3 regions of the Cellulomonas sp. P5_E12 genome follow, and region 2 is predicted to be linked to each of the others. Evidence: riboswitches for the same ligand, from Rfam matches in the RefSeq annotation. Region 2 holds a riboswitch; each other region holds the start of a gene.
What was found. Region 2 has a riboswitch for S-adenosylmethionine ahead of ACXJKA_RS10375 (LLM class flavin-dependent oxidoreductase). Riboswitches for the same ligand answer to the same signal wherever they lie in the genome.
Positions count from the first base shown of each region.

Region 1: linked by a shared signal. The riboswitch ahead of ACXJKA_RS09430 (methylenetetrahydrofolate reductase) and the one ahead of ACXJKA_RS10375 (LLM class flavin-dependent oxidoreductase) in region 2 are both predicted to bind S-adenosylmethionine.
Region 3: linked by a shared signal. The riboswitch ahead of ACXJKA_RS02305 (aminotransferase class V-fold PLP-dependent enzyme) and the one ahead of ACXJKA_RS10375 (LLM class flavin-dependent oxidoreductase) in region 2 are both predicted to bind S-adenosylmethionine.

Region 1 is NZ_JBFUMP010000009.1:9,245-18,546, forward strand. Features, by position in the region: gene hrpA (ATP-dependent RNA helicase HrpA) at 1-1,125, shown strand, start outside; gene ACXJKA_RS09400 (hypothetical protein) at 1,119-1,970, opposite strand; gene ACXJKA_RS09405 (ABC transporter permease) at 2,000-2,788, opposite strand; gene ACXJKA_RS09410 (ATP-binding cassette domain-containing protein) at 2,788-3,702, opposite strand; gene ACXJKA_RS09415 (TetR/AcrR family transcriptional regulator C-terminal domain-containing protein) at 3,784-4,950, shown strand; gene ACXJKA_RS09420 (DNA-3-methyladenine glycosylase I) at 5,020-5,610, shown strand; gene ACXJKA_RS09425 (hypothetical protein) at 5,683-5,898, shown strand; SAM riboswitch class I at 6,021-6,117, shown strand; gene ACXJKA_RS09430 (methylenetetrahydrofolate reductase) at 6,185-7,222, shown strand; gene metE (5-methyltetrahydropteroyltriglutamate--homocysteine S-methyltransferase) at 7,226-9,302, shown strand, end outside.
Region 2 is NZ_JBFUMP010000010.1:50,890-60,191, reverse strand. Features, by position in the region: gene ACXJKA_RS10395 (FMN-binding negative transcriptional regulator) at 1-298, opposite strand, end outside; gene ACXJKA_RS10390 (phosphatase PAP2 family protein) at 320-1,051, opposite strand; gene ACXJKA_RS10385 (phosphatase PAP2 family protein) at 1,051-1,725, opposite strand; gene ACXJKA_RS10380 (L,D-transpeptidase) at 1,771-2,646, opposite strand; SAM riboswitch class IV at 2,807-2,924, shown strand; gene ACXJKA_RS10375 (LLM class flavin-dependent oxidoreductase) at 3,143-4,249, shown strand; gene ACXJKA_RS10370 (GNAT family N-acetyltransferase) at 4,251-4,865, shown strand; gene ACXJKA_RS10365 (amino acid ABC transporter permease) at 4,868-5,911, shown strand; gene ACXJKA_RS10360 (amino acid ABC transporter ATP-binding protein) at 5,911-6,678, shown strand; gene ACXJKA_RS10355 (ABC transporter substrate-binding protein) at 6,783-7,757, shown strand; gene ACXJKA_RS10350 (FAD-dependent oxidoreductase) at 7,880-8,989, shown strand; gene ACXJKA_RS10345 (LLM class flavin-dependent oxidoreductase) at 8,986-9,302, shown strand, end outside.
Region 3 is NZ_JBFUMP010000002.1:191,787-201,088, reverse strand. Features, by position in the region: gene ACXJKA_RS02340 (acyl-CoA dehydrogenase family protein) at 1-88, opposite strand, end outside; gene ACXJKA_RS02335 (TetR/AcrR family transcriptional regulator) at 85-945, opposite strand; gene ACXJKA_RS02330 (acetyl-CoA C-acetyltransferase) at 1,053-2,393, shown strand; gene ACXJKA_RS02325 (3-oxoacyl-ACP reductase) at 2,396-3,739, shown strand; gene ACXJKA_RS02320 (MaoC family dehydratase) at 3,736-4,605, shown strand; gene ACXJKA_RS02315 (fasciclin domain-containing protein) at 4,660-5,376, opposite strand; gene ACXJKA_RS02310 (YrdB family protein) at 5,525-5,893, opposite strand; gene ACXJKA_RS02305 (aminotransferase class V-fold PLP-dependent enzyme) at 6,067-7,461, opposite strand; SAM riboswitch class IV at 7,507-7,621, opposite strand; SAM riboswitch class I at 7,740-7,840, shown strand; gene ACXJKA_RS02300 (rhodanese-like domain-containing protein) at 7,851-8,264, shown strand; gene ACXJKA_RS02295 (O-succinylhomoserine sulfhydrylase) at 8,324-9,302, shown strand, end outside.

The DNA of each region.
Region 1 (9,302 bases), on a different contig from region 2:
GACGTGGACGTCCCCGACGACGCGTTCGACGACGATCGGCTGCCGCCGCACCTGAGGATGACGTTCCGCGTGGTCGGCGACCGCGGGGGAGTGGTCGACGAGGGCAAGGACCTGCTCGTCCTGCAGCGCCGGCTCGCGGACCGCACGCAGAAGGCCGTCGACGACGCCGTCCGCACGGCGGTGCGGGCCGCGATGGAGGAGGCCCGGGCGGCGGGAGCGAGCCAGACCGCGCCGGCGGTGCCGGCGAGCCCGCCCACCCCGCCAGCACCGAGCGTCGACGTCGTGCGCACCGGGCTCACCACCTGGCCCGCCGACCTGCCCGAGCTCCCGGAGGTCGTCGAGGTGGGCAAGGTCCGGGCCTTCCCGTCCCTGGTCGAGGAGAAGGGGTCGGTCGCCGTGCGCGCGCTGGCCGACGAGTCCGCCAGGTCGGAGGCGGCCCGCCGGGGCCTGCGCCGGTTGCTCCTGCTCGACGTCGGCCTGACCCCCGGCCGGATCACGACCCGGTGGACCGGCACGCAGGCCCTCACGCTCGCCGCGAGCCCGTACCCCAGCACAGAAGCCCTGGTCACGGACGTGCAGCTCGCGGCGATCGAGTCGCTTTTCACCGCGCTGGCGGACACCGTGCGCACGGTCGACGCGTACGCCGCGCTGCGCGCAGGCGTCCGGAACCGGCTCGAGGACACCGTGTTCGCCGTGGTCACCGACCTCGTCGCGGTGCTCACGGCCTGGCGCGAGCTGGACGCCGAGATCCGCGATCGCTCCAGTCTCGCCCTGCTGGCCACCGCTCAAGACCTGCGCGCCCAGGCCGCCCGCCTCGTGCACGCCGGCTTCGTCAGCGAGGTCGGCGCCGCACGCCTGCCGCACCTGGCCCGGTACCTGCGGGCCGCACGCCACCGGCTGGTCAAGGCCGCCGAGAACCCGCAGCGCGACGCCGACCTGGCGTGGCAGGTGCAGGACGTCGAGGCGCTCTACGACGACGTCGTCGCCAAGCACCCGCGCGACGCGGAGCTCCGGGAGCTGCGCTGGATGCTCGAGGAGTTGCGCGTCAGCCTGTTCGCCCAGCAGCTGGGCACGCCCGTCCCGGTGTCGACCACCCGCATCAAGAAGGCGCTCGCCGCCTACTGAGGCTCCACGGGCCCGTCGTCGGTCCCGGCCACCAGCTCGCCGCAGCTGACCTCCTGCGCGGTCGTCACCACGGGTTCGTCGGCGCCGGCGCCAAGGGCCACCTGCTCCGGCGCCGCGTTGGTCGCGTGCCGGCCGTCGGCGTCCAGGTCCACGAAGGTCCGGGTCACCGTGTAGGTGCCGGCGGTGTCGGCCACCGCGTTGAGGCCCGCGAGCCGGAGCGAGCCGGCATCGGTCGAGCACCCGACACCGGTCCCGGTCCCCGCGAAGCCCCGGTCGAACCTGTACGGCTCACCCTGCTCGTTGGCCACCGGGGTCACGGCGCAGCCGGCGAGCGAGTAGACCAGGGCCTCCCGGCTGAGGTCGACCAACGCGATCGGGATCTGGTCGGCCTGCACGCGGTTGACGATCGCGGAGGCGGGGACGGGCGAGGCGGAGTCGATCGTCGCCGAGAACGTCGCGCCCGACGCCGTGGTGATGCCGAACGTGCGCCCGGCGCCGCCGCTGAGCCAGGCCTGGTCGGGTCGCCCGTCACCGTCGACGTCGATGACGGTGACGACGTCGGCGCCGGCCGGTGCCGTCTCGTCGTTCGGGGCGCAGCCCGCCGCCGCCGTGGACGGTTCCTCCGACGGCTCCTGCGACGGTTCCGGCGACGGGGACGAGGACTGCGAGGTGGTCGACGACGCGACCGGCTCCGCGCCGTCGTCGTCCCCCGTCACCAGCAGGTACACGATGACGCCGACCGCCGCGGCGAGGAGGACGGCCAGCGCGATGATCCAGCCCCGGCGCCGGTGCGGCGGCTCCCCCGACGGCTCGGAGGCACCGGTGGGCGGGAACGGGCTCGTCATGCCACTGGTCTACCGCACTCCGGAGGCCCTCAGGACGTGCGGCGGAACAGCGCCCCCGCCGCGATGCGCGCCACGACGTAGATCCCGACGCACCAGGCCACGGCCGCCACCCACGAGTCGCCGACCGGCAGCCCGAGCAGGAGCCCGCGCAGGGTGTCGGTCACGGGCGTGATCGGGTTGTAGGTCGCGATCGTCTCCAGCACCGACGGCATCGACTCCGGCGGCACGAACGCGCTCGACACGTAGGGCAGGAACAGGATCGCGAAGGTGAACCCGGACGCAGCCTCCGGCCCGGACGCGACCACCCCGATGGCGACCGCCACCCAGGTGAGCGCGAGGACGAAGAGCGCGATGAGCCCGATGGCCGCCGCCCAGTCCAGGGGCGACGCCGCGGCGTCGAAGCCGATGAGGAAGGCCACGCCGATCACGAGAGCGGTGGAGACCGCGTTGCGCACCATGCTCGCGACCACGTGCCCGGTGAGCACGCCGGTGGGCCGTATGGGCAGGGAACGGAACCGGTCGATGATGCCGCCGGTCATGTCGCTGGCGACCTCCACGGCGGTGTTGGCGGAGCCGTACCCGGCCGTGAGCAGGATGATGCCCGGCACCACCCAGTCGACGTAGGCGCCGCCGGTGTCGATGGCGCCGCCGAACACATAGACGAACATCAGCAGCAGGGCCAGCGGCAGGATCACCGCCATCAGCACGGTGTCCATCTGGCGCAGGGACCGGCGCAGGCACCGGCCGATGAGCGCGGACGTGTCGTGCCACGTCCAGCCGAGGGCGGGCACCGCTGTGGGTGCGGTGAGCGTGGTCATCAGTACTCCCGGGAGGCGACGAGGGCGGGCGTGGTGGTCTCGGGCGCGGTGGGCTGGCCCGTCAGGGTGAGGAAGACGTCGTCGAGCGTGGGGGAGCGGACCTCCCAGGTGTCGACGGTGACGCCGCGGTCCTCGATGCCGGCGAGGATCCGGCGCACGTCCGGCACGGAGCCGTCGGTGAGGATGCGCTCCTCCGACCCGTCCTTGAGGTGGAGCTCGACGTGCGCCGAGCCGACGGCCCGCTTGAGCTCGCGCGCCGTGCCGTCCGCGATCACGCGACCGCGGTCCATGACGGCGATCCGGTCGGCCAGCTGGTCGGCCTCCTCGAGGTACTGCGTCGTGAGCAGCACGGTGGTGCCCTCGGCGACGACCTCACGGATGACGTCCCACAGGTCGTTGCGGCTGCGCGGGTCGAGGCCCGTCGTCGGCTCGTCGAGGAACACGACCTGCGGCCTGGCCAGGAGGCCGACCGCGAGGTCGAGCCGCCGCCGCATGCCGCCGGAGTAGGTCTTGACCACCCGCTTGCCGGCGTCGGTCAGGTCGAAGAGCTCGAGCAGCTCCGCGCTGCGGGTGCGCACCTCCGAGCGGCCCAGGTGCGCGAGCTTCGCCATGAGGTGCATGTTCTCGACGCCCGTGAGCAGGTCGTCGACCGCCGCGAACTGGCCGGTGAGGCTGATCGCCGCCCGCACCTGCTCGGCCTGCCGGACCACGTCCTTGCCGACGACGTGCGCCGTGCCGCCATCGGGCCGCAGCAGCGTGGACAGGATGCGCACGGTCGTGGTCTTGCCGGCGCCGTTGGGGCCGAGGAGCGCGAGCACCTCGCCCCGAGCGACGTCGAGGTCGACGCCGTCGAGCACGGTCAGGTCGCCGTAGGACTTGCGCAGCCCCCGGGCGACGACAACAGGAGCGGTCATCGCGATCTCGCCTTCTGTGTATGTCGTAAACTGTGTGTGTACTTCATACACACTTGTAGGATCGACCGTCAAGGAGGTGTCGTGGACAACGACGACGAGACGCGTGCGGCCGAGGCGCTGCGCCGCGACCGCGAGAAGGCCGAGCGCGCCGAGGCCAAGGAGGCGGACCGGCTGCGCCGCGAGCTGGAGAAGGCCGACCGCGACGCCGAGCGCGCCGCGCAGAAGGAGGCCGAGCGCTCCCGCAAGGACGCCGAACGGCTCGTGCGCGAGCGCCTGAGGGCCGAGCAGGACCTGGCCAAGGAGGCCGAGCGGCTGCGCAACGAGCGCGAGCGCGAGGCGCAGCAGGCGGTCAAGGAGGCCGCGCGGCAGCTCCGCGAGGCCGAGAAGGCCCAGCGCGCGGCAGCCCTGGCCCAGCAGAAGGCGGCACGCGCGGCCGAGAAGGCGCGGAGGCAGGCCGTGCGGGTCGCGGGATCCCAGGGTCCACCCGTCGAGCTGCCCCCCGGCATCGCCGTGCTGTGGCGCACGCCGGTCGAGGGCCGGCCGGGTCCGCGCCCCAGCCTGACGCTCGAGCAGATCGCCGATGCGGGGATCGCGCTGGCGGACGCCGAGGGCATCGACGCCGTCTCCATGGCCCGGCTGGCCGAGTCCCTCGGCTTCACGACGATGTCGCTGTACCGGTACGTGTCCTCCAAGGACGAGGTGCTGGCCCTCATGTCCGACCGCGCCGCCGGGCGCCCGCCCGTCCTCGGGCCGGACGTGGGCGGTTGGCGCGAGCGGCTCGAGCTGATCCTCGCCATCCAGCAGCCGATCCTGCGCGCGCACCCGTGGCTGGCGCGCACGACCACCGTGCTGCACGCGGTGGGGCCCGGACGGCTCGCGTGGATGGAGGGGATGCTCTCCGCCCTCGAGGACACGCCCCTGTCCGAGCGGCAGAAGGTCGGCGCGATCGGCCTGCTGGCCACGCACGCCCTGGACCAGCTGCGCGTGACCGAGGAGCTGACCGACAGCAGGCGCACGGCGGCCGTGGGTGCGGCGGACGGCGCCGACGAGTCCCCCGACCTGGGCGCCCTCCTCGGCGTCCTGGCGTCGCCGTCCGCGCACCCCGCGCTGCTCAGGGCGGTCGACGAGGGCGCGTTCTCGTTCGGTCCGGACGACCGAGCCGACGACGGCGACAGCCTCGACTTCGGGACCGTCCTCATCCTCGACGGCATCGAGCGCCTCATCGCGCTCGCGAGCCCGGCGTCCTGAGCCGCCCACAGACCCCGGCATGCACAGTGGCGCCGCGTCTGTGTCGGCGGTCGCGGGCAGACTCGACGCATGACCTCGCCCGACGTCCCGCGCACCGGCCGCTGCTTCGGCGACGGCAACCCCCTCTACGAGCGGTACCACGACGAGGAGTGGGGGGTGCCCGTCCACGGTGAGCACGCGCTCTTCGAGCGGTTCGCGCTCGAGGGCTTCCAGTCCGGCCTCGCCTGGATCACGGTGCTGCGTAAGCGGCCGGCCTTCCGCGCGGCGTTCGCCGGGTTCGACCCGGAGGTCGTCGCGGGGTTCGGCGACGACGACGTCGCGCGACTCATGGCCGACGCGGGCATCGTGCGCAACCGCGCCAAGATCGAGGCGACCATCGCCAACGGGCGCGCACTACGTGAGCTGCACGCCGCGGGGGGCACCCTGGACGAGGTCCTGTGGTCGCACGCGCCKGACCGGACCACCCACGTCCGGCCCGTGACCTGGGCCGACGTCCCGGCGCAGACGACCGAGTCCCGTGCGCTCGCCACCCAGCTCAAGTCGCTCGGCTTCCGGTTCGTCGGTCCCGTCACTGCGTACGCCGCCATGCAGGCCTGCGGAGTCGTCGACGACCACCTCGCCACGTGCCCGTCGGCCACGCCCCGTCACCCGTCGGGGTGAGCACTACTCCTGCCGGGTGACGCTGCCATGCGGGTCTCGGAACCGGGTGTGACGCGGACTACAGTGCGGGCCATGACGGAGATGCCCGACGACGACGCACGGCGCGATGCCGAGCGCGCGGCGGCGGAGGCTCTCGCGGACAACGTTGTCCCCGACGCTCGCATCCTCGCGGCCGTGCAGGACGGGCTGCTGTCCGTCCCCGCGGGCTCACCGAACTCGTGGTTCGACGTGCCGTCGCAGCGCAGTCGCATGCAGCCGGGGACCCTGTTCCCTCGCCGCCAGCACTGACGCGGTCCCGCCCCGGCCACCCGCGCTCCCGCCGTTCCGGCCCGGACGGCCAACCCCGGACACCCACGTCTCATAGGTCGAGCAAGGTTGCCCAGCATGTGATCGCCGGTCTACCATCGCGCCTACCATCCAGAGCGGCCGAGAGACCTGGCTCGACGACGCCGCAGCAACCCCCCTCCCCGCCGAGGGTGTGGGTGCTTCCGCCAGGGACGATGGAGTGAGCGATGTCCCCGCAGACCACGTGTCCCCGCACCGCACCGGTGCCGACCACCGGACCGGTCGCGCCGTGAGCGCGGCCGCCGTGGAACCGCGCACCCCCGGGCTGCACGCTGCGCCGGCGACCCGCCCGCAGACCGCGAACGACCGCCCCACCATCTCGTTCGAGCTCTTCCCGCCGCGCAACCCCGATGCGGCGCCGCGCCTGTGGGCCACCATCCGGGCGCTCGAGTCCGTCCACCCGGACTTCGTCTCCGTCACGTACGGCGCGTCGGGCAAGACCCGTGTCACCACGCGTGCGCTGGTCCGCCGGCTGCTGCGCGAGACGACGCTCAACCCGATCGCCCACCTGACCTGCGTCGGTACGTCCCGCGCGGAGATCACGGAGATCGTCGGAGAGTTCCTCGACGAGGGCCTGCGGTCGTTCCTCGCGCTGCGCGGCGACCCGCCCACCGAGCAGAGCGACTGGGAGGCGCACCCCGACGGTCTGCAGACGGCCGGCGAGCTGGTCGAGCTGCTGCGAGACATCGAGGCCCAGCGCTGCGCGGACAGCCCGTCGCAGGCGGTCCGGGCGCGGGTGCGACCGCTGTCCGTCGCGGTCGCGGCGTTCCCCCGTGGCAACCACGCCACCGGCGGCACACGCGCCCAGGACGTCGCCTCGCTCCTGGCCAAGCAGCAGGCCGGCGCCGACTTCGCGATCACGCAGGTGTTCTTCGACGCGGACGACTACCTGGGTATCGTGGCGGAGGCCCGCGAGGCCGGCGTGACCATCCCGATCATCCCGGGCATCATCCCGACCACGGACCCGGCCCGCCTGCTGCGGGTGCAGGAGCTGACCGGCGTCCCGGTGCCGGGCAGGCTCCTGGACCTGCTGGGCTCGGCCGACGACGAGCTCGACCGCCACCGCCGGGGGATCCGCGCGAGCGTCGACCTGGTCAACGGCGTCCTGGACGGCGGAGCACCCGGCGTCCACCTGTACACGTTCAACCAGCACCATGCCGCACTTGACCTGCTCGAGGGTGCACACCTCGACGGCGGAGCTCGGACAGCTCCCGACCTGGCCGGATGGCCGCAGGACACGGCACCCGCCCGACCCCCGAGGGACTGAACAATGAGCGAGACCCGCCCGAACTTCCCCGCGAGCTCCGTGCTCGGCTACCCCCGCATCGGCCCGCGCCGCGAGCTCAAGAAGGCCCTCGAGGCGTTCTGGGCCGGCCGCACCAGCGCCGACGAGGTCGAGGCGACCGCCGCCGGCCTGCGCAAGCGCACCCGCACGCGCCTGGCCGAGCTGGGCCTGGCCACCGACGTGCCGGCGATCCCGAGCGCGTTCTCCTTCTACGACCACGTGCTCGACGCGACCGCCGTGGTGGGTGCCGTGCCGGCCCGCTTCGCGGACGTCGTCGGCGCCGACGGCGCCCTCGACCTGGCGGGGTACTCGACCGTGGCCCGCGGCCGCGGCGACGACCTGCCGCTCGAGATGACCAAGTGGTTCGACACCAACTACCACTACCTGGTCCCCGAGATCGGCCCGGAGACGGTCTTCCGCTACGCGAGCAACCGCCCCGTGCGCGAGTTCACGGAGGCGCTGGCGGACGGCGTGCTCACGCGTCCGGTCATCGTCGGCCCTGTCACCTACCTCGCGCTGGCCAAGGCCACCGAGGACGCGCCCCAGGGCTTCGCGCCGATCGACCGCCTGGCCGACCTGCTGCCCGTCTACGCCGAGCTGCTGACGGACCTCGCCGCCGCCGGTGCCACCTGGGTACAGCTCGAAGAGCCCGCCCTGGTCTCCGACTCGATCGCCGTGCCCGCCGAGCAGCTGCTCGCCTCCGTCATCGAGGCGTACCGCGCGCTCGCCACCGACCTGGCCCGCCCGGACCGCCCGGCCATCCTCGTCGCGGCGCCCTACGGCGACCTCGGCGCGGCGTTCCCCGTGCTCGCCGCCACGGACGTCGAGGCCATCGGCATCGACTTGGTCCGCGGCCACGCGCCCACGGAGAAGGTCCCGGGCCTGGAGAGCAAGACGCTGGTCGCCGGCGTGATCGACGGCCACAACATCTGGCGTGCGGACCTGGACGCGAAGCTGCAGATCCTCGAGCAGCTCGAGGGTCTCGGCGCCGCCGCGGTCACGGTCGGCACCTCGACGTCGCTGTTCCACGTCCCGCACACGCTCGAGGACGAGCCGAAGCTCGACGCCACGCTGAAGACCTGGCTCGCGTTCGCCGACGAGAAGGTCGTCGAGGTCGTCACCCTGGCCGAGGGCCTGACCGAGGGTCGCGAGGCCATCCACGAGCAGCTGCTCGCCGCGACCGATGCGGCGACCTCGCGCCGCACGGCTCCCGGCGTCGTCAACCCGGCCGTCCGCGACCGCGTGGCCGCGCTCGACGAGGCCGCGTTCAGCCGCGGCTCCTTCGACGAGCGCAAGGCCGCCCAGGCGGCCCGGCTCAACCTTCCGCCGCTGCCGACGACGTCCATCGGCTCGTTCCCGCAGACCACCGAGATCCGCACGGCCCGCGCCGCGTTCGGCAAGGGCGAGCTGACCGAGGAGCAGTACGACGACGAGATGAAGGCGGAGATCCGCCGGGTCGTCGAGCTGCAGGAGAGGATCGGCTTCGACGTGCTGGTGCACGGCGAGCCCGAGCGCAACGACATGGTCCAGTACTTCGCGGAGAACCTCGACGGGTTCGCCGTCACGCAGAACGGCTGGGTCCAGTCGTACGGCTCGCGCTGCACCCGTCCCTCCATCCTGTGGGGCGACGTGTCGCGGCCGAAGCCGATCACGGTCGAGTGGTCGTCCTACACGCAGTCGCTGACCGAGAAGCCGGTCAAGGGCATGCTCACGGGTCCGGTCACCATCCTCGCGTGGTCGTTCGTCCGCGACGACCAGCCGCTCGGCGACACCGCCAACCAGGTCGGCCTGGCCCTGCGCGACGAGATCGCCGACCTCGAGGCCGCCGGCATCGCCGTCATCCAGGTGGACGAGCCCGCGCTGCGCGAGCTGCTGCCCCTGCGGGTCGAGGACCACCCCGCGTACCTCGACTGGTCGGTCCGCTCCTTCCGGCTGTCCACGGCCGGCGTCCGCCCCGACACGCAGATCCACACGCACCTGTGCTACTCGGAGTTCGGCGAGATCATCGGCGCGATCGACGGCCTCGACGCGGACGTGACGTCGATCGAGGCAGCCCGCTCGA
Region 2 (9,302 bases):
GGTTCCAGGTGGGCACGAACTGACCCTCGGGGTACCAGCTGGTCGAGATGTAGGCGTGCGGCCCCTGCACGACGACCAAGACGTCGGACCCGTCGAGCCGGTGGTTCAGCTCGTCGGGGCGGCCGAGATGCGTGACCAGCGACATCGCGTCGTCGGCACGCTCCTCCCAGAGCATCGGGTAGTGGCTGGCAGCCAGCCCGTCGTCCGTCGCGGAGACGAGCGTCGCCCACGGGTAGCCGTCCACGAGTGCGCGCAGCGCGGCCGCGTCCTGGGTGGCGAACTTCGGGTTCTGGAGCACCTCGCGATGATGCCACGGGCCTCAGCGGCTGACGCCGACGCGCTCCTTCGCGGTTCCGGTGGTCGCGCCGGAGACGTCGCGGCGCAGGTAGTTCCAGGCGAGGAACGCGCAGACCAGCCCGTTCAGGGCGCCCATGAGCACGTCGGACGGGCTGTGCATCCCGCGGTAGAGCCGGGCGGTGCCCACGCCGACGGGCACCAGCAGGCACAGGATGGTGACGACCACCCGGGCGACCGGGTTGCCGATCCGCTGGGCGACCATCGCGAGCGTGACGTAGAACGCGGTCGAGGCGCCGGTGTGCCCGCTCGGGTACGCGGAGGTGGGCGGGGAGTCGTCCAGGTGCTCGACGTCGGGGCGCTCGCGGCCCACCACCAGGGCCGCGGTCATGAAGACGGCCGCCTGCACGGCGATCGCCATCGCGGGCACGATCGCGAGCCACCACTGCTTGGTGCGCCACCAGAACAACCCGACGAACAGCAGGCAGGCGCCGATGATGAACTCGGTGGTGCCGATCGCCGACAGGGCGGCCGTGACGGAGTTCAGGGCCGGCGTCCGCACGGAGACGAACCACCGGTTGACCGCCGCCTCCCCCGGCAGGCCGCCGAGCGGTCCGGTGATGAGGAACCCGACCCCGACGACGACGACCCACAGCCCGACGGCGGGCACGAGCATCCGGACCGCGAAGTCCCTCCAGGCCTCCTTGCGCGTGGGCGCCGTCGTGTCGAGCTCATAGCGGTGCAGGAAGGTGTGCATCATTCCTCCGTTTCGGGAGCAGTCGCGGACCAGCCGCTGTAGCCCAGGTAGGACGCGCCCACGAGGGCGGTGCCGAGCGCGAACCCCGCGACGACGTCGGAGGGGTAGTGCACGCCGAGCAGCACGCGGTCGAGCCCGGTGAGCAGGGTGACGGTGGCCGCGACGACCGGGACGATGATCCGTCCGCGGCGCCCGAGCAGCGGCCAGAGCAGCAGGGTCAGGGTCAGCGCCACCGCGGCCGTGTTCGTCGCATGGCCCGACGGGAAGCTGGAGCCGGGTGCGTGCTCGAGGGCGTCCTGCACCACCGGTCGCGCCCGCTGCACCACGCCCTTGGCGCCGAGCTGCACGGCCCACGCGGCCATGATGGTGAGGAACGCCCATAGCGCCCGGGTGGTCAGGCCGTGGCGGCGCCACACCCAGACGCAGACCAGGGTGGCCGCGAGGTTCACCCACTTCGCCTGGAAGAGCTGCTGCCACACGACCAGCGCCTGCTCGAGGTCCGGGTGCGCGCGCGTGAACGACGTGGCGCCCTCGATGGCCTGGCGGTCCAGGCGCAGGACGTCCTCCACCTCGGCCCGCACGACGTAGGCGAGCACGGCGACGGGCACCGTGAACGCGATCGCGAAGGCCCCGGCGCGCAGCAGCGCGCGGCGACGGAGCGGCAGGGGACGCATGCCGGAACGGTAAGTGCGTCGGCGTCGCCGCGCGCGGCGAGCCGCTCAGCCGACGATGGTGACGACCGTCCCGGCGGGTGCCTGCCACAGCAGGTCGAGCACGTCGTCCGCCACCCGGACACAGCCGTTGGAGACTGCCCCCGTGCCGCGCAGCGTGGTCGTGTGGATCGCGGTCGCCGAGGTGCCCGTCACCTTGTCGTAGTCGTCCATCGTCTCGCTCTGCGTCGAGAGCAGCAGGACGCGCGGCGTGGTGGTGCCGGGCTCCAGCCATCGGGTGCCGACGAGGAACCCGGGCACGTGCGGGGTCGGCTTGTCCGGGCTGCCGGTCGCCTTGACGGGGAAGACGCGCGCGGCCGCGCCGTCGTCGACCGTGATCGTCTGCGCGGCGGTGTCGACCTGGACGGTCCAGCTGGTGCCGGCCGCCTCGGTGTCGGCGGCGTCGATCCACGCGCTGCGGTCGTTGACCTGGGTGGTGTCCTGGCTGGGAAGCGCGCCGCGGGTGGCGAGCATGACGCGCAGCCACCGGCCGCGCTGGTCGATCACCGGCAGCGTGGTGCGGACCTGGAGCGTCAGCGCGGGCACGACGCCGACGGCGGCGCCCGCGGGTGCCACGCGTGCGGCGGTGTCGCGCACGACGACGACGGTCTGCCAGCGGCCCAGCGCCGGGTCGTCGTTGGCGCGCTGCGTGAGCCCGTCCGTGCCGGGCAGGCCGGCGACGACGTGCAGGGGGTCGGTGACCGGCAGCGCGGCGAGGTCGGCCGGCGGCGGCGTTGGGACCGCAGGAGCGACGGCCTTGGCCACGGCGACCGGGGCGGCGACCACCACGGGTGCCGGTGGCGCCACGTCTGTCTGGCCCGAGCACGCCCCGGTCAGCACGAGAACCGCGGTCGCGACGAGGGCGCCGACCTTCGTGCGTGCCACGCCCCACCTCCGCCCGAGGACAGCCGACGACGTCCCGAGAAGTCATCGTGCGCCTGCCACGCACGATCCGGCAAAGCGACCGACTGTCGGACATTCCATCTCACGATGTGGTCGGGTGTTTGACGCCCTCGCGGTCCCTGTCTAAATTCCCTACCAATAAGGTCAAGATTTCCAGTGCGAAGCCCCGGCTAGCTGGATGGCAACCCTCCGCATGGTGGGGTGCCCCGGGTGAGGACCTGGTCACGGCGGGATCTGTCCGCCGTCGACAACATGCGAGCCCCGGCAACCGCCGGGACGAAGGGACGGACCATGGACGCGACCGGGGCCACCACCCGTTCGATGCTGACGCGTTCCTGTCCGGCCCTCTGTCGCCGCTGACGCGCTGACCCACCCTCCGCACGCCCCGCGACCGGGGCGTGCGACGCGTACCCCCGAAGCGCCGCTGCGCTCGGCGAGGAGCGCGCGCCCTCTTCCCGCCTGGACGAACGGAACACCCGTGCCTGCCTCGCCCCGCCACGCCCACCTCGGCATCGATCTCAGCGACACCGGCGCTCACGCCGCCGCCTGGCGCGACCACGGTTCCCAGGGCCAGCGGCTGTTCGACGCCGCCCGCCTGCTCGAGCTGGTCGCCGTCGCGCAGCGCGGCGCCCTCGACTTCGTGGTCTTCGACGACGGCTTCGCGCTGCACCCGAGCCGGAACACCGCCCTGCAGGGCCGGCTCGACGCCGCCCTCGTCGCCGCCCGGCTGGCCCCGCGCACCTCGGGGATCGGGCTCGTCTCGACCGTCGGCACCACGCACACCGCGCCGGCGCACGTCGCCAAGGCCATCGCGACCATCGACCACGCGAGCCACGGCCGCGCCGGCTGGCAGGTCGGCTGGGACACCCGGATCGACGACGTGCCGACGGCCGGCCCGCGCTCGACGTCGGTCGAGCAGGCGGCCGTGGCGAGCGCGGCGGAGGCCGTCGGGGTCGTCGAGCGCCACTGGGACCGGTGGGACGACAGCGCGCCGGTCCGTCCCCGGTTCGTTGCGCACGACGGCGTGCACTTCGCGTCGAAGCCGTCGACCGCCGCCGGACGCCCCCCGCAGGGCCGGCCGCCGGTCGTCGTGCGCGCCGACTCCGCCGCCGCCCTCGACCTCGCGGGACGCCACGCCGACGTCGTGCGCGTCCGGGCGACGGGTCCGGACGACGCCGCGCGAGCCCGGCTCCGCGTGCTGGCCGCGGTCGCGGCGGCGGGTCGCGACCCCCGCGACGTGCGAGTCCTGGTCGACGTGCACCTCGTCGCCGGACCGGACCGGGCGAGCGCTGTGGCCCGGCACGAGATGCTTGCCGAGCTCGAGGGCGTCGACACCGGCACCCTGTCGTTCGTCGGCACCACAGCCGGCTTCGCCGAGCTCGTCTCCACCTGGGTGGACGACGAGATCGCCGACGGGTTCGTCGTGCGGCCCGCGTCGGTGCACACGGACCTGCCCGCCCTCGTCGACGGCATCGTCCCGCTGCTCCGCGCCGCCGACCGGTTCCGCGCCGGCTACCCCGGCAGCTCGCTGCGCGACACGCTGGGCCTCCCGATCGCCGCCGCCCGCTACGCCGCGACGGCCTGACATGACGACGACCACGACCAGCGCGCAGCTCACCGTCGCCTCGTTCGGCCTGCTCGACGAGGCCGTGCGCCCGATGCTCGACGAGCTCGCGCACGAGTACTCGTCGCGGTACGGCGACCGGTTCGGCGTCGACGCGCTGCGCGAGGAGCTCGAGCGCTACCCGGCCCACCAGTTCGCGGCGCCGGACGGCGCGCTGATCCTGCTGCTCGAGGACGACGTGGCGGTCGCCGGCGGTGCCTTCCGCCTGCGCGCCGAACCCGAGCTGGGGGACGCCGCGCGGCTGACCCGGCCCGGGACGCGGGACTTCGACGGGCTGCCGACCGTCCGGACCGCCGAGTACAAGCGGATCTGGACCCACTCGGCGCACCGCCGGCGCGGTCTGTCCCGCCGGGTGCTCGCGGAGCTCGAGACCCGCGCCGTCGAGGCCGGCTACGAGCGGCTGTACCTGACCACCGGCCCACGCCAGCCGGAGGCCGCGGCGCTCTACCTGGCCACCGGGTTCACCCCCCTCTTCGACACCGCCGCGGACCCCGAGGACATCGGGCCGCTCGCGTTCGAGAAGTGGCTCTGTACGGACCCGCCCCCGTCCCGTCCGTCCCTCACCGCCTCGGAGTGACCGTGTCCACCGTCTATGTGCACCAGGACGAGTCCCTCGTCCTGTCCCCGCCGCCCGCCCGCCCACCCGCCGACGAGCCCCGAGTCTTCGGCGCCCGCCACCCCGGCCGCTGGATCGCCACCGCGATCGTGGCCGTCCTGCTCGCGATGGTCGTCAACTCGCTGGTGACCAACCCCAAGTGGGAGTGGGGCGTCGTCTGGCAGTACCTCACCTGGCCGTCCGTGCTCGACGGGCTCTGGGGCACCCTGCGGCTCACGGTCGCCTCCGCGGTGGTCGGCTTCGGTCTGGGTGCCGTGCTCGCGCTCATGCGGCTGTCGCGCTCGCCGCTGCTGCGGTCGGTGGCGTGGACCTACATCTGGGTGTTCCGATCCGTGCCGCTGATCCTGCAGCTGCTGCTCTGGTACAACCTCGCATACCTCTACCCGACGATCACGCTCGGGGTGCCGTTCGGGCCCTCGTTCGTCGGGTTCGACACCCTCGACGTGATCGACAAGTTCGGCGCCGCCGTGCTCGGGCTCGGGCTGTCGCAGGCCGCGTACGCCGCCGAGATCGTCCGTGGCGGCATCCTCGGCGTCGACCAGGGCCAGCACGAGGCGGCCGCCGCGCTCGGGCTCCCGCGGTCCCGCCAGCAGCGCCGGATCATCCTGCCGCAGGCGATGCGGACCATCGTGCCGACGGCCGTCAACGAGATCATCGGCCTGGTCAAGGGCACGTCGGTGGTCTACGTGCTGGCGTACGGCGAGCTGTTCTACATCGTCGGCGTCATCTACGGCCGCAACCAGCGGGTGGTCCCGCTGCTCATCGTCGCGGGCATCTGGTACCTCGTCGTCACCACCGTGATCACGGTGATCCAGTACTACGTCGAGCGCCACTACGCGAAGGGTGCGCTGCGGCAGCTGCCGCCGACGCCCCTGCAGCGGGCGCGCTGGGGCGTGGGGATCGGGTGGTCGCGGCTGACCGGACGTCCGCTGCCGGGCGACCTGCCACCGGGCTACGGGCGGTCTCGCAGCGTCCTGGTCCGCACCAATCACGGGGGGGACGTCTGATGGCCGCCGGACTGGTCGAGGTGCGGGGCGTGCACAAGGCCTACGGCACGCTCGAGGTGCTCGACGGCGTGGACCTGACGGTCCAGCCGGGCGAGGTGACCGTGATCCTCGGGCCGTCGGGGTCGGGCAAGTCGACCCTGCTGCGCGCCATCAACCACCTGGAGAAGGTCGACCGCGGGTCCATCTCGGTGGACGGCGACCTCATCGGCTACCGCAAGCGTTCCGACGGCGCGCTGCAGGAGCTGAAGGAGAAGGACGTCCTGGTGCAGCGGACCCGCATCGGGTTCGTCTTCCAGAACTTCAACCTGTTCCCGCACCTCACGGCGCTGGAGAACGTCGTGGAGGCGCCGGTCTCGGCGCAGAAGCGGTCGCGCGGCGAGGTCGAGGCCGAGGCGCGCGAGCTGCTGGCCCGCGTCGGGCTGTCGGACAAGGCCGACGCCTACCCGCGCCAGCTGTCCGGCGGGCAGCAGCAGCGCGTGGCGATCGCCCGGGCGCTCGCGGTCAAGCCTGCCGTCGTGCTCTTCGACGAGCCGACGTCCGCGCTGGACCCCGAGCTGGTCGGAGAGGTCCTCGACGTCATCCGGGACCTCGCGGCGACCGGCACCACCCTGATCGTCGTCACGCACGAGATCGGCTTCGCCCGCGAGGTGGCCACCAACGTGGTCTTCATCGACGGCGGGCAGATCCTCGAGCAGGGCACCCCGAGCCAGGTGCTCGACAACCCGCAGCACCCGCGCACCCGCGCGTTCCTCGACAAGGTGCTCTGACCCCCAGTTCTTCGTCGCCCGCACCCCGCGGACGGCGTGACGAGCGCGCCCCTGCGCTCCCGACCGAGAGAGAGATCCCCGTGACTACGACCTTCCGACGTGCTGTGAGCGCACTGGCCTTCGTGCCCCTGCTGGCGCTCGCCGCGTGCGCCGGACCGGCCTCCGCGGACACGGATGTCGCCGATGCCGCCTCCCCCGAGGCGACCGCCGCCGGCCTCGAGATCAGCACGAGCCCCGACCAGGACCGGATCCACACCACGAAGGCCGAGGACGCGATCGCGCTGCTGCCGGCCGAGATCAAGAAGTCGGGCGTGCTCAAGGTCGCCACGACGGCCGGCGCCGCGCCGCCGCTCGGCTTCCTCGCCGACGACGAGAAGACGCCGATCGGCAACGAGACCGACATCGCCAGCCTCGTCGCCGACGCCCTCGGACTCAAGCTGGAGCTCGAGCAGAAGGCGTGGGCCGACTGGCCGCTCGCCCTGCAGTCGGGCGACGTCAACGCCGTGATCTCCAACGTCACCGTGACCGAGGAGCGCAAGGAGCTGTACGACTTCTCGTCGTACCGCAACGACCAGCTCGGCTGGCTGACCGGCGCGTCGAGCAAGATCAAGGCCATCAAGGAGCCCAAGGACATCGCGGGCCTCACGGTCGGCGTCGGCTCCGGCACGAACCAGGAGAAGATCCTGCTGGCCTGGAACCAGGAGAACATCGACAAGGGCCTCGAGCCGATCAAGAACGGCTCGCCGGAGTACTACGAGAACTACTCGGACGTGCTGTTGGCCGTGCAGTCCGGCCGGGTGGACGCCTATGTCGGCCCGAACGCCAGCCTCTCCTACAGCGCGGCGACGGCGCCCGACCAGTTCAAGGTCGTCGGCACGCTCAACGGCGGCTGGCCGCTGACGGCGCAGATCGCCGTGGCCACCCTCAAGGGCTCCGACCTGGCGCCGGCCGTGACGGCCGCGCTCCAGCACGCGTTCGACGACGGCACCTACGCCCAGGTCCTCGCGCACTGGGGCCTGTCCGCCGAGGCCATCGAGAAGTCCGAGACCAACCCGCCGGGTCTGCCCAAGACGAGCTGACCCCCTAGACCGGATGCTGTGCTCACGTACGAGCGTCCGCGGTGGCCGGTCGGGGTCGGGGGACGCCCGGCCGGCCACCAGTTTCGTCCCCCACCCCTCGTTCCCCGTCGGAGGTGTTCCCTGTGCAGGTCGTCGACCACCTGGTCGTCGGAGGCGGCGTCATGGGCTCCGCCGCCGCGTGGCAGCTCGCGCGGCGCGGTCGTGACGTCGTACTCCTCGAGCGGTTCGCGCCGGGGCACGTCAACGGCGCGTCGCACGGCGCCTCGCGGATCTACCGCCAGACGTACGACCGGCCCGAGTACCTCGACCTCGCGGCCGAGGCCCTCGAGCTGTGGCAGTCGTTCGACGGGGTGCTCGCCCTCACCGGCGGCGTGAGCCACGGCGAGCCGGCGCCGGGCGTGGTCGACGCCTTCGTCGCCCGCGGCATCCCGCACGAGCTGCTCTCGCCCGACGCCGCGCACGAGCGCTGGCCCGGGCTGCGGTTCGAGGGGACCGTGCTGCACGAGACTCGGACCGCCGGCCGGATCCACGCGGACCGCGCGGTCGCCGCGTTCCAGTCCGCCGCCGCCGCGCTCGGCGCCGACGTGCGGCACGGCGTGCAGGTCCTGTCCCTGGCCGTCGCTCGCGACGGTGTGGTCGTCGAGACGTCCGTGGGGGCGTTCCGGGCCCGCAGCGTCGTGCTGGCCGTCGGCGCGTGGACCTCCGCGCTGCTGGGGTCGGAGGCGCCGCCGCTGGTGGTCACGCAGGAGCAGCCCGCGCACTTCGCGCTGCGGTCGGGCACGCCCGACGACTGGCCCAGCTTCACGCACCGGCCGCTCGGCGAGCACCCGTGGCCCAGCGGCACCTACGGGCTGGGGACCCCCGGTGAGGGGATCAAGGTCGGCTTCCACGCCGTCGGCCCCGTGACCGACCCCGACCACCGCACGTTCACCGCCGAGCCCACGCAGCTCGCGCTCCTGCAGGAGTACGCGGCGCAGTGGCTGCCCGGCGTCGACGCCTCGTCGCCCGCGCCGATCTCGTGCACCTACACGACGACGCCCGACCACGACTTCGTCCTCGACCGCCGCGGACCGCTGGTGGTCGCCGCCGGCTTCTCCGGCCACGGCTTCAAGTTCGCCCCCGCGATCGGCCGCGTCCTGGCCGACCTCGCCGAGGAAGACCCCGACCGCGTCGTTCGTGCATCGCACCCCGCCTTCCACCTGTCCCGACCCGCCCTGCAGGAGATCCGATGACCCGCCGTGCCGTGCCCCTGTCCGTGCTCGACCTCGCGCCCGTCCCGGAGGGGAGCAGCGGCGCCGACGCCCTGCGGTCCGCCGTCGACCGCGCGCAGCTGGTCGAGCGGCTCGGGTACCGGCGGGTCTGGTACGCCGAGCACCACCTGGCGCCGGGCGTCGCGTCGGCCACGCCGGGCGTGCTCGCCGCGCTGACGGCGAGTGCCACCTCGACCATCCGCGTCGGGTCCGCCGCCGTGCTGCTCGGTTCCACCAGCCCTGTCGTCGCGGCCGAGCAGTTCGGGACCGTCGCCGCCCTGCACCCCGGGCGCGT
Region 3 (9,302 bases), on a different contig from region 2:
CGATGTCGACGTTGGTGACGTCGGCGTCGAGCCGCGGGTCCCCGGAGTCGGGCGCTTCGACGGTGGGACGGGGGGCGGTGGTGGTCATCGAGAGTCCTCCGGGGCGATCGTGTGGTCAGGGGTCGTTCGGTGACGGTCACGGGCGAGCAGCCCGACGGGTCCGGCCCAGAGCCAGGCGGCGACCTGGGCGGTGATCTCCTCGCGGTCCGCGCTGCCGGGCTCGTCGCGGTGCGCCAGCCACCACTCGCCGGAGCCGCGCACGAAGCCGACGGCGCCGGCGGCCCAGGACTCGGCCAGCGCGACGCGGGCCTGCAGGGCCGCGTCCTCGGGGTCGGGCCCCTCGGCCGCCTCCGGCCTGCGTGCGGTTCGCCGGCCGTCGTGCTCCTCGGTGAGGCCACGGGCGAACGGGGCCGCGACCATCGCGGTGACCGAGTCGAGGAAGTGCCCGAGCGGCCCGCCGGACTCGACCGACCCGTTGCGGGTCACGAACGCGTAGACGTTCGGCGACGACTCGATCATCTCGAGGTACACCGCGACCATGGCCCGCAGGCCGTCCCGCGGGGTCGGCGCGATCCGCAGGACGCCCTCGAGCGCCCCCTGGATCTGCAGCACGACGGCCTCGGCGACGGCGATCTGGAGGCCGGTCTTGTCGGCGAAGTAGCGGTAGACGATCGACTTGGAGGTCCCCGCGGCGGCCGCGATCTCCTCCATGGAGACGTCGGGGCCCTTGTGGTGGACGGTGCGCCGGGCGATCCGGACCAGCTCGGCGCGGCGGGCCTCGCGGTGGTCGGCCCAGCGTGTGGACCGGCCGTCCGCGGCGAAGGCGTCCTCCGGGGGCCGGCGCGCTCTCGGGGGCACGGGAAGCGCCGGTCGCGCACGACCGGCGTCGGTGTTCAGCAGCGTGAGGGCCGTCGTCGTCGACGGGCCCGGTGTGACAGGACTCACGAGACCGAAGGTATCAGGTACTGTGGGTTTCGGACACAACGTCATCTCGAGCGCACCCCAGCTCGACACCTCCCTGCGCTCGACGACGATGCGAGAGGAACGCGCCCATGGCCGACAACACCCCGACCCCCGTACCCACCACCCCCGAGGTGCGCCGCGCCTACGTCCTCGGCGGGAACCGGATCCCCTTCGCCCGCGCCGGCGGACCGTACGTGCGGGCGAGCAACCAGGACATGCTGACCGCCGCGATCGACGGGCTCGTCGCCCGCTTCGGGCTGCAGGGCGAGCGCATCGGCGAGGTCGCCGCCGGCGCCGTGCTCAAGCACAGCAAGGACTTCAACCTCACGCGCGAGGCCGTCCTCGGCTCGGCGCTGTCGGCCGAGACCCCCGCGTACGACGTCCAGCAGGCCTGCGCCACGGGGCTCGAGACCGTCGTCTCGCTGAGCAACAAGATCCGCCTCGGCCAGCTCGAGTCCGCCATCGCGGGCGGCGTCGACAGCACGTCCGACGCCCCCATCGCGGTGAGCAACCGCCTGCGCCGCGCGCTGCTCGACCTGTCGCGCGCTCGCAACGCCAAGCAGAAGCTCGCGGCGATCGCGCAGATCCGCCCCAAGGACCTCGCGCCGTCGGCCCCGACCACGGGCGAGCCCCGCACGCACCTGTCGATGGGCGAGCACCAGGCGCTGACCACCGCGAAGTGGGAGATCACGCAGGCCGCGCAGGACGAGGTCGCGCTGGCCAGTCACCAGAACCTGGCCGCGGCCTACGACTCCGGCTTCTTCGACGACCTGGTGACGCCGTTCCGCGGGCTGACCCGCGACGCCAACCTGCGCGCCGACTCCTCGCTCGAGAAGCTGGCCAAGCTCAAGCCGGCCTTCGGCCTCACGCTCGACACCCCGGCGACGATGACGGCGGGCAACTCGACGCCGCTGTCCGACGGCGCGTCGGCGGTGCTGCTCGGCTCCGCGGACTGGGCCGCGTCGCACGACCTCGTCCCGCTCGCCTGGGTGGTCGACGCCGAGGCCGGCGCGGTCGAGTTCGTGCACGGCGACGACGGGCTGCTCATGGCCCCGGCGTTCGCGGTGCCGCGCCTGCTCGCCCGCCAGGGGCTCACGCTGGCTGACCTCGACCTGGTCGAGATCCACGAGGCCTTCGCGGCGACCGTGCTGACCACGCTCGCGGCGTGGGAGTCGGAGGAGTTCGGGCGCACGCGGCTCGGGCTCGACGGGCCGTTCGGCACCGTCGACCGCGCGAAGCTCAACGTGCACGGCTCGTCGCTCGCCGCCGGGCACCCCTTCGCCGCGACCGGCGGGCGGATCATCGCGACCGTGAGCAAGGAGCTGCACCGACGGAAGGCGGCCTCCGGGTCCGACGCACCGGTCCGCGCGCTCGTGTCCGTCTGCGCGGCCGGCGGACTGGGCCTCACCGCGATCCTCGAGGCGGCCTGACCATGAGCGACACCTACCTCAACCTGGTCAACAGCGGGTTCACCAAGAAGATCGCCCAGCAGCTCGGGCTGCCGCAGCCCGCACCCCTGCGGCGCTACGAGCCCGGGCAGCCGCTGGTCGCCGGGGCCGTGCTGGTGCTCGGTCGCGGCTCCGAGTCCGCGGCCTTGTCCGGCGTCCTGTCGAACGACTGGGACCTGGACGTGCACCGGCACGCCACACCCGGCACCCGGTACGCCGCGGTGGTCCTCGCGCTCACCGAGCTGACGCACCCCGACCAGCTGGCCGAGCCGGTGATGGCCGCCGGCGCGGTGCTCAAGTCGCTGCCGCGCGGCGCCCGCGTGGTCACGGTCTCTCGCGCCGCGGGTGCCGATGACGCCCCCGCGGTCGCCGCCGCGCGGCAGGGCGTCGACGGTCTGCTGCGGTCGCTGGCCAAGGAGCTGCGGGGCGGGTCCACCGGCAACGGCGTCGTGCTCGCCGACGACGTGGCGGTCACGGCCCCCTCGGTGCTCGGCGCCCTGCGGTTCTTCCTGTCGACCAAGTCCGCATTCGTCGACGGACAGCTGCTGGCGGTCGACTCCGCTGCCGGCGCGCTGCCCGACGACTGGGAGAAGCCGCTGGCCGGCCGGGTCGCCGTCGTCACCGGCGCCGCGCGGGGCATCGGTGCCTCGATCGCCGACACCCTGGCCCGCGACGGAGCCACCGTCATCGCGGTCGACGTGCCGGCGGCGGGCGAGCAGCTGGTCGCGGTCGCCAACCGGGTGCGCGGCACGGCGCTGCAGCTCGACGTCACGGCGGCGGACGCCGGCGAGCGGCTGCTGGAGCACGCGCTGCAGCGGCACGGTCGGCTGGACGTCGTCGTGCACAACGCCGGAATCACGCGCGACAAGCTGCTGGCCAACATGTCGTCGGACAAGTGGGACTCGGTGCTCGCCGTGAACATCGCGTCGCAGCTGCGGATCAACGAGGCGCTGCTGACGTCCGGCGACTTCACGGACGCCCCGCGGATCGTGTCGCTGGCGTCGACCTCGGGCATCGCAGGCAACCGCGGGCAGACCAACTACGCGGCGTCCAAGGGCGGCGTCATCGGCATGGTCCGCGCGACCGCGCCCCTGCTCGCGGCCTTCGGCGGCACCGCCAACGCGGTGGCGCCCGGGTTCATCGAGACCGAGATGACCGCGCGCATCCCCGCCGTCACGCGGCAGGTGGCGCGCCGGCTGAACTCGCTGCAGCAGGGCGGGCAGCCGGTCGACGTCGCCGAGACCGTGGCGTTCCTGGCCTCCCCCGCCGCCGGCGGGGTGGTCGGGCGCGTGCTGCGCGTGTGCGGGCAGAACATGGTCGGCCAGTGACGACGACCGTCGTCCTGCCCGAGGTACCGGGGCTCGGCGGGCTGTACGCCCGCGGGGCCGGGCTCGCCGTGGCCCGTCGGGTGCGGTCCGGGCCGTCGACCCTGCCCGGGGTCTCGTACGTGGTCCGCGGGGTGCAGGCGTCGTCCGAGCGCCTGACGGACTACCAGCACCTGCTGGGCGAGTCCGCCTCCGACCAGCTGCCGGCCGGGTTCGTGCACGTCCTGGCGTTCCCGGTGGCCACGGCGCTCATGGCCCGGTCCGACTTTCCGCTGCCGCTCGTCGGCCTGGTGCACGTGGCCAACCGGGTCTCGCAGCGGCGGCCGCTGTCCCTGTCCGACGTGGTCGACGTCCGCGCGTCGGCCGCCGACCTGCGCCCCCACCGGTCGGGCACGCAGGTCGACCTGGTGACCGAGGTGTCGGTCGACGGCACGCTCGCCTGGCGCGGGGTCTCCACCTACCTGGCGCGCGGGGTGCACCTGGAGGGTTCGGCCGCCGACGACGCCCCGACCTTCGTCCCGCCGACGCCCACCGGCCGCTGGACGCTCGACGGCGACATCGGGCGGCGGTACGCGGCGGTGTCGGGCGACCGCAACCCGATCCACCTGTCGGCGCTGTCCGCCAAGGCCCTCGGGTTCCCCCGGGCCATCGCGCACGGCATGTACACGGCCTCCCGCGCCCTCGCCGACGTGGGCGCAGGCCGCGGCGACGCGTTCGACTGGTCCGTCGACTTCGTCAAGCCCGTGCTCCTGCCCGGGACGGTGACCGTCCGGATCGCCGGGTCACCGTCCGACGGGTTCACGTTCGCCGGCTGGGACGCCCGCAGCGGCAAGCCGCACCTGACGGGAACGGTCACGCCTCTGGCCTGAAGGACCCTGCAGGATCCGGGCTCGCCGCGCCGGATCCTGCAGAGTCCGTGCGTCTCAGAGGTCCGCGGGGCGCAGGACGAACGTGATCGCGTGCGCGATCTGCACGTTGCCCTTGTTGAGGTCGAGCTTGCCCGGGATCAGGAACGGGTTCAGGTCGTTGCGGTCCTGGTCGCGCAGCTGCACGATGCCGAACCGCTTCGAGATCACGTCGACCGTGAACGTGCCGCCCTGGGCGGTCGTGAGCACCGCGTTGTCGCTGGCCAGCGCAGTGCCGGAGTCGATCGTCGCGCCCGGGACCACGTGGTACAGCAGCACCTGCTCGATGGCATCGATGCCGACCGCGCCCGCGAGCGCCGTGAGGACCTCCTGCTCGCTGCCGTACCAGCGGTGCGTCAGGTCCTTGGCGAGGTACTGGAAGGCGCGGTCGTTCGGCAGGAACGCCGTCAGCGGGACCGTGCCGTCCGCGAGGACGGCCACCGGGCTCGACGGCTTCGCGGCGAGGACCGCGCCGACGGCCTGGTCGAGGATGTCGAAGTCGCGCCAGTTGCGGTCGAACGTGTCGCCGTCCGACGCCAGCAGGGCCGCCAGGCTCGACGTGCCAGTGGGCGGGGCTGCGGCGCTGGCCGCGGGTGCGAGGGCGAGTCCCCCGCCGGCGACGACACCTGCGACGGCAAGGACGGAGAGCGTGCGACGGATCCTCATGGTGAGCTCCTGCGGACGACGGTCGCGGCCGACGCCGGAGCGCCGCACCGCGCGGGCACCGGTGGGCACCCTGCCTCCTCTTCGCCGGTCAGGCGGCGCCCGGATGCAGTCGGGATCGTGACGTCGTGGGTCTGCGACGAAGCGTGCCTCGCAACTCGTCGCAACACTCGCGACGTCGCCGGCGGATCATGCCGGTCGAGCCTCGTAGCGGGTCAGGTCAGATCCGTCGCGGGGCATCGGCGTCCCTCGCTCCTGCGAAGACTGCCGACGCGACGACGCTGAAGACGATCCCCCAGGTGGTCAGCCCGGCGTAGATGCAGACCGTGCCGACCGCGATGAACAGCGCCGTCTGCGCGGCCACGCGCGGCCCGCGCCGGAGCCGGTGCCCTGAGGCCGGCGCCATCCAGCGGGCCCAGATCGCGATCGCCACGGCGGGGAGCACCACCGCGAGCGCGACCGAGAGGGCGGTGCTCGTCCCCAGCCGCCACCCGGCCACCGCCAGCAGCCCGATCATCACGAGCTCGCAGAGGAAGCCGAGCACGCCGAGCAACCCGACGGAGTGTCGGTCCCCAGGTGCGGCACTCATCGGGCCATCCTGTCGGACTGGCGGCACAGACCTAGGACAGCGAACTCGCGGGTTGGCGTCGAGCTAGCGGGTCGCAGTCCAGCTCGCCGGTTTCGACCAACGAGCTCGACGCGGACCAACGAGTTCGACGCGCGGAGGCGAGCTGGGCGGTCGGGCGGCAGCGGCCGGTTCGGTCAGTCGTCCAGGGCCGGGCCGCAGGCGGCCGCGGCCGTCGCGGCCAGGTGGTCGAGGCCGTGCACGGCGAGCAGCGGACGGGTGTCGTCGACCACGGCCCAGCAGCCGTCGATCACCTCGTAGCGGACGCGGGGGCCCGTGGCGAGGTACGCGGTGAGGGCCACGACCAGCCGATCGACCGCCTCGCTCGTCGTGCCGACGCCCACGGACGCCCGGATGGCGCCGCCCGACGCACCGAGGTGCGCGAGGAGGGGGTGGGCGCAGAACCGGCCGTCGCGCACGCCGATGCCGTGCTCGGCGGCGAGGTAGGCCGCGACCAGGCCCGGGTCGTGGTCCGGCACGGTGAACGTGAGGACGCCGACGGGGGCCGCGGAGTCGGGCCAGATGCGCGCGATCTCGACGCCGTCGATGCGCGACAGTCCTTCGACGAGGCGCGCCCGGAGGGCCTCCTCGTGAGCGGCGAGGGCGCCGGCGGGGAGGGCCGCCAGCTGGTCGCACGCCTCGGCCAGGGCGATCGCCCCGAGCACGTTGGGCGAACCCGCCTCGTGCCGTGCGGGCGCCGGCTGCCAGACGGTCCGATCGGTCCGCACGTCGCGCACCGCACCTCCCCCTGCGAGGTACGGAGTGCCCGTGTCCAGCCAGTCGCGGCGGCCGACCAGGGCCCCCGCGCCGAACGGTGCGTACGTCTTGTGGCCCGAGAACGCCACGTAGTCGGCGTCGGTCGCCGCCAGCGAGAAGCCGCGGTGCGGCACCAGCTGGGCGCCGTCGACGGCCACGCGGGCGCCCTCGGCGTGGGCGAGCGCGACGACCTCGTCGATCGGCAGCGCCTCCCCCGTCACGTTGGACGCGCCCGTGATCGTGACCAGCGCGTACGGCTGGCGGGCGAGCTCGGCGCGCAGGGCGTCGAGCGTCGCGGCCACGGTGTCCTTGATGGGCAGGATCGTCGTCCGGTTGCCGTGGCGCTCCGTCGACTGCACCCAGGGCAGCAGGTTGGCGTGGTGCTCGACGTCCAGCACGAGCACGCGACCGCCGTCCGGCACGACGCCGGCCAGGAGGTTGAGCGAGTCCGTGGTGTTGCGGGTGATGATCGCGACGTCGTCGGGACGCGCGTCGACGAACCGCGCGATGGTCTCCCGCGCGGACTCGTACAGCGCGGTGGACACCTGCGACAGGTACCCGGCACCGCGGTGCACGGACGCGTACAGCGGCAGCACCTCGGTCACACGCGTCGCGACGGCCTCGAGCGCGGGGGCGCTGGCGGCGTAGTCGAGGTTGGCGTAGACGCGCTGGGTGCCGTCGACCAGCGGGACGGTGGTGGTGCCGCCGACGACCGGGAGCAGCGCGCTCACCTCGTCGACGGAGGCACACGAGGCGCGCTCGGCGATGATGGTCATGGAAGTCCTCCGACACGTTCCGGGGGGACACCTACGACAGGTGGAACCCCGCGCTTGCCGGGTCCCGGACGGGACGCGGCCAGGTCGTCACCCGGGGCACCCCACCGCGGAGGAGGGTTGCCGGCCAGCGAGCCGGGGCTTGACGCTGGCGCTCATGACCTGCAACGAGGGTCGCGGCAGCCCAAGGCGCCTGTCAACGCACCGCGCGGTTCGTCTCGCCTGCCGGGACACCTTGTCCACTACTTGGAGCGACGGTGCCGCCGCGCGTAGCATCACCGGCACCATCCAGAGCGGCCGAGAGATCTGGCTCGACGACGCCGCAGCAACCCGCGGGCACCTTGTGCCCGGCCGAGGGTGCTACCGCCAGGACCGATGAGACGAGGATCTGCATGAGCTACGCCGGCGACCTGACCCCCCAGCAGGCCTGGGACCTCCTCACGACCGACGAGACCGCTGTGCTCGTCGACGTGCGGACCGACGCCGAGTGGCGCTACGTCGGCATCGCCGACCCCGCCCAGATCGACGGCCGCTCGGCGCTCGTCGAGTGGGTGTCGTACCCGTCGGGACGGCCCAACCCGCAGTTCCTCAAGCAGCTGGCCGACGCCGGCGTCACGGCCGGCCGGCCGGTCGTCTTCCTGTGCCGCTCGGGCGTGCGCTCGGTCGCCGCCGCGCAGGCCGCGACGTCGGCGGGGCTCGGTCCGGCCTACAACGTGCTCGAGGGATTCGAGGGCGACGTCGGCGCGGACGGCCACCGCGGCCACTCCGGCTGGCGTGCCGCCGGTCTGCCCTGGCGGCAGGCGTGAGCCCCCGCCGCGTCCCCGGCCCCGGCGACTGGGACGACCGCCGCACCCCGCGCACCGACCTGCGGCCCGACACCCTCGCCGTGCGCGGCGGGCTGGTGCGCTCGCAGTTCCAGGAGACCTCCGAGGCGCTGTTCCTCACGCAGGGCTACGTCTACGACGCGGCCGCCGAGGCCGAGGCCGCCTTCGCCGGCGAGGCCGACCGGTTCCTCTACTCGCGCTACGGCAACCCCACGGTGTCCACGTTCGAGGAGCGGCTGCGCCTGCTCGAGGGTGCGGAGGCCGCGTACGCCACCGCGTCCGGCATGTCCGCCGTCTTCACGTCCATCGCCGCGATCGTGCAGTCGGGGTCGCGCATCGTGTCTGCGCGGGCGCTCTTCGGGTCCACGGTCGTGATCTTCGAGGAGATCCTGGCCAAGTGGGGCGTGCGCACCGACTACGTCGACGGCCACGACCTGTCGCAGTGGGAGGAGGCGCTGTCGACGCCGGCGGACGTGGTGTTCTTCGAGACGCCGTCCAACCCGATGCAGGACCTGGTCGACATCGCGGCGGTCAGCCGGCTCGCGCACGCCGCGGGCGCGACCGTGATCGTCGACAACGTCTTCGCCACGCCCGTGCTCTCCCGCCCGCTCGAGCTCGGGGCGGATGTCATCGTGTACTCCGCGACCAAGCACATCGACGGGCAGGGGCGCGTGCTCGGCGGCGCGATCCTGGGCACCGACGAGTACGTGCACGGTCCCGTGCAGACGCTCATCCGGAACACCGGGCCGTCGCTGTCGGCGTTCAACGCGTGGGTGCTGCTCAAGGGCCTCGAGACGCTGTCGCTGCGCGTGCGGCACCAGACCGCGTCGGCCCTGCAGGTGGCGACGTGGCTCGAGCAGCAGCCCGGCGTCTCGCTGGTCCGCTACCCGTACCTGCCGTCGCACCCGCAGCACGAGCTCGCGCTCGCGCAGCAGTCCGGCGGGGGCACCGTCGTGACGTTCAACCTCGCGGTGCCCGAGGGTGCGCAGCCCGACGTCGCGAAGAAGGTCACGTTCGGCG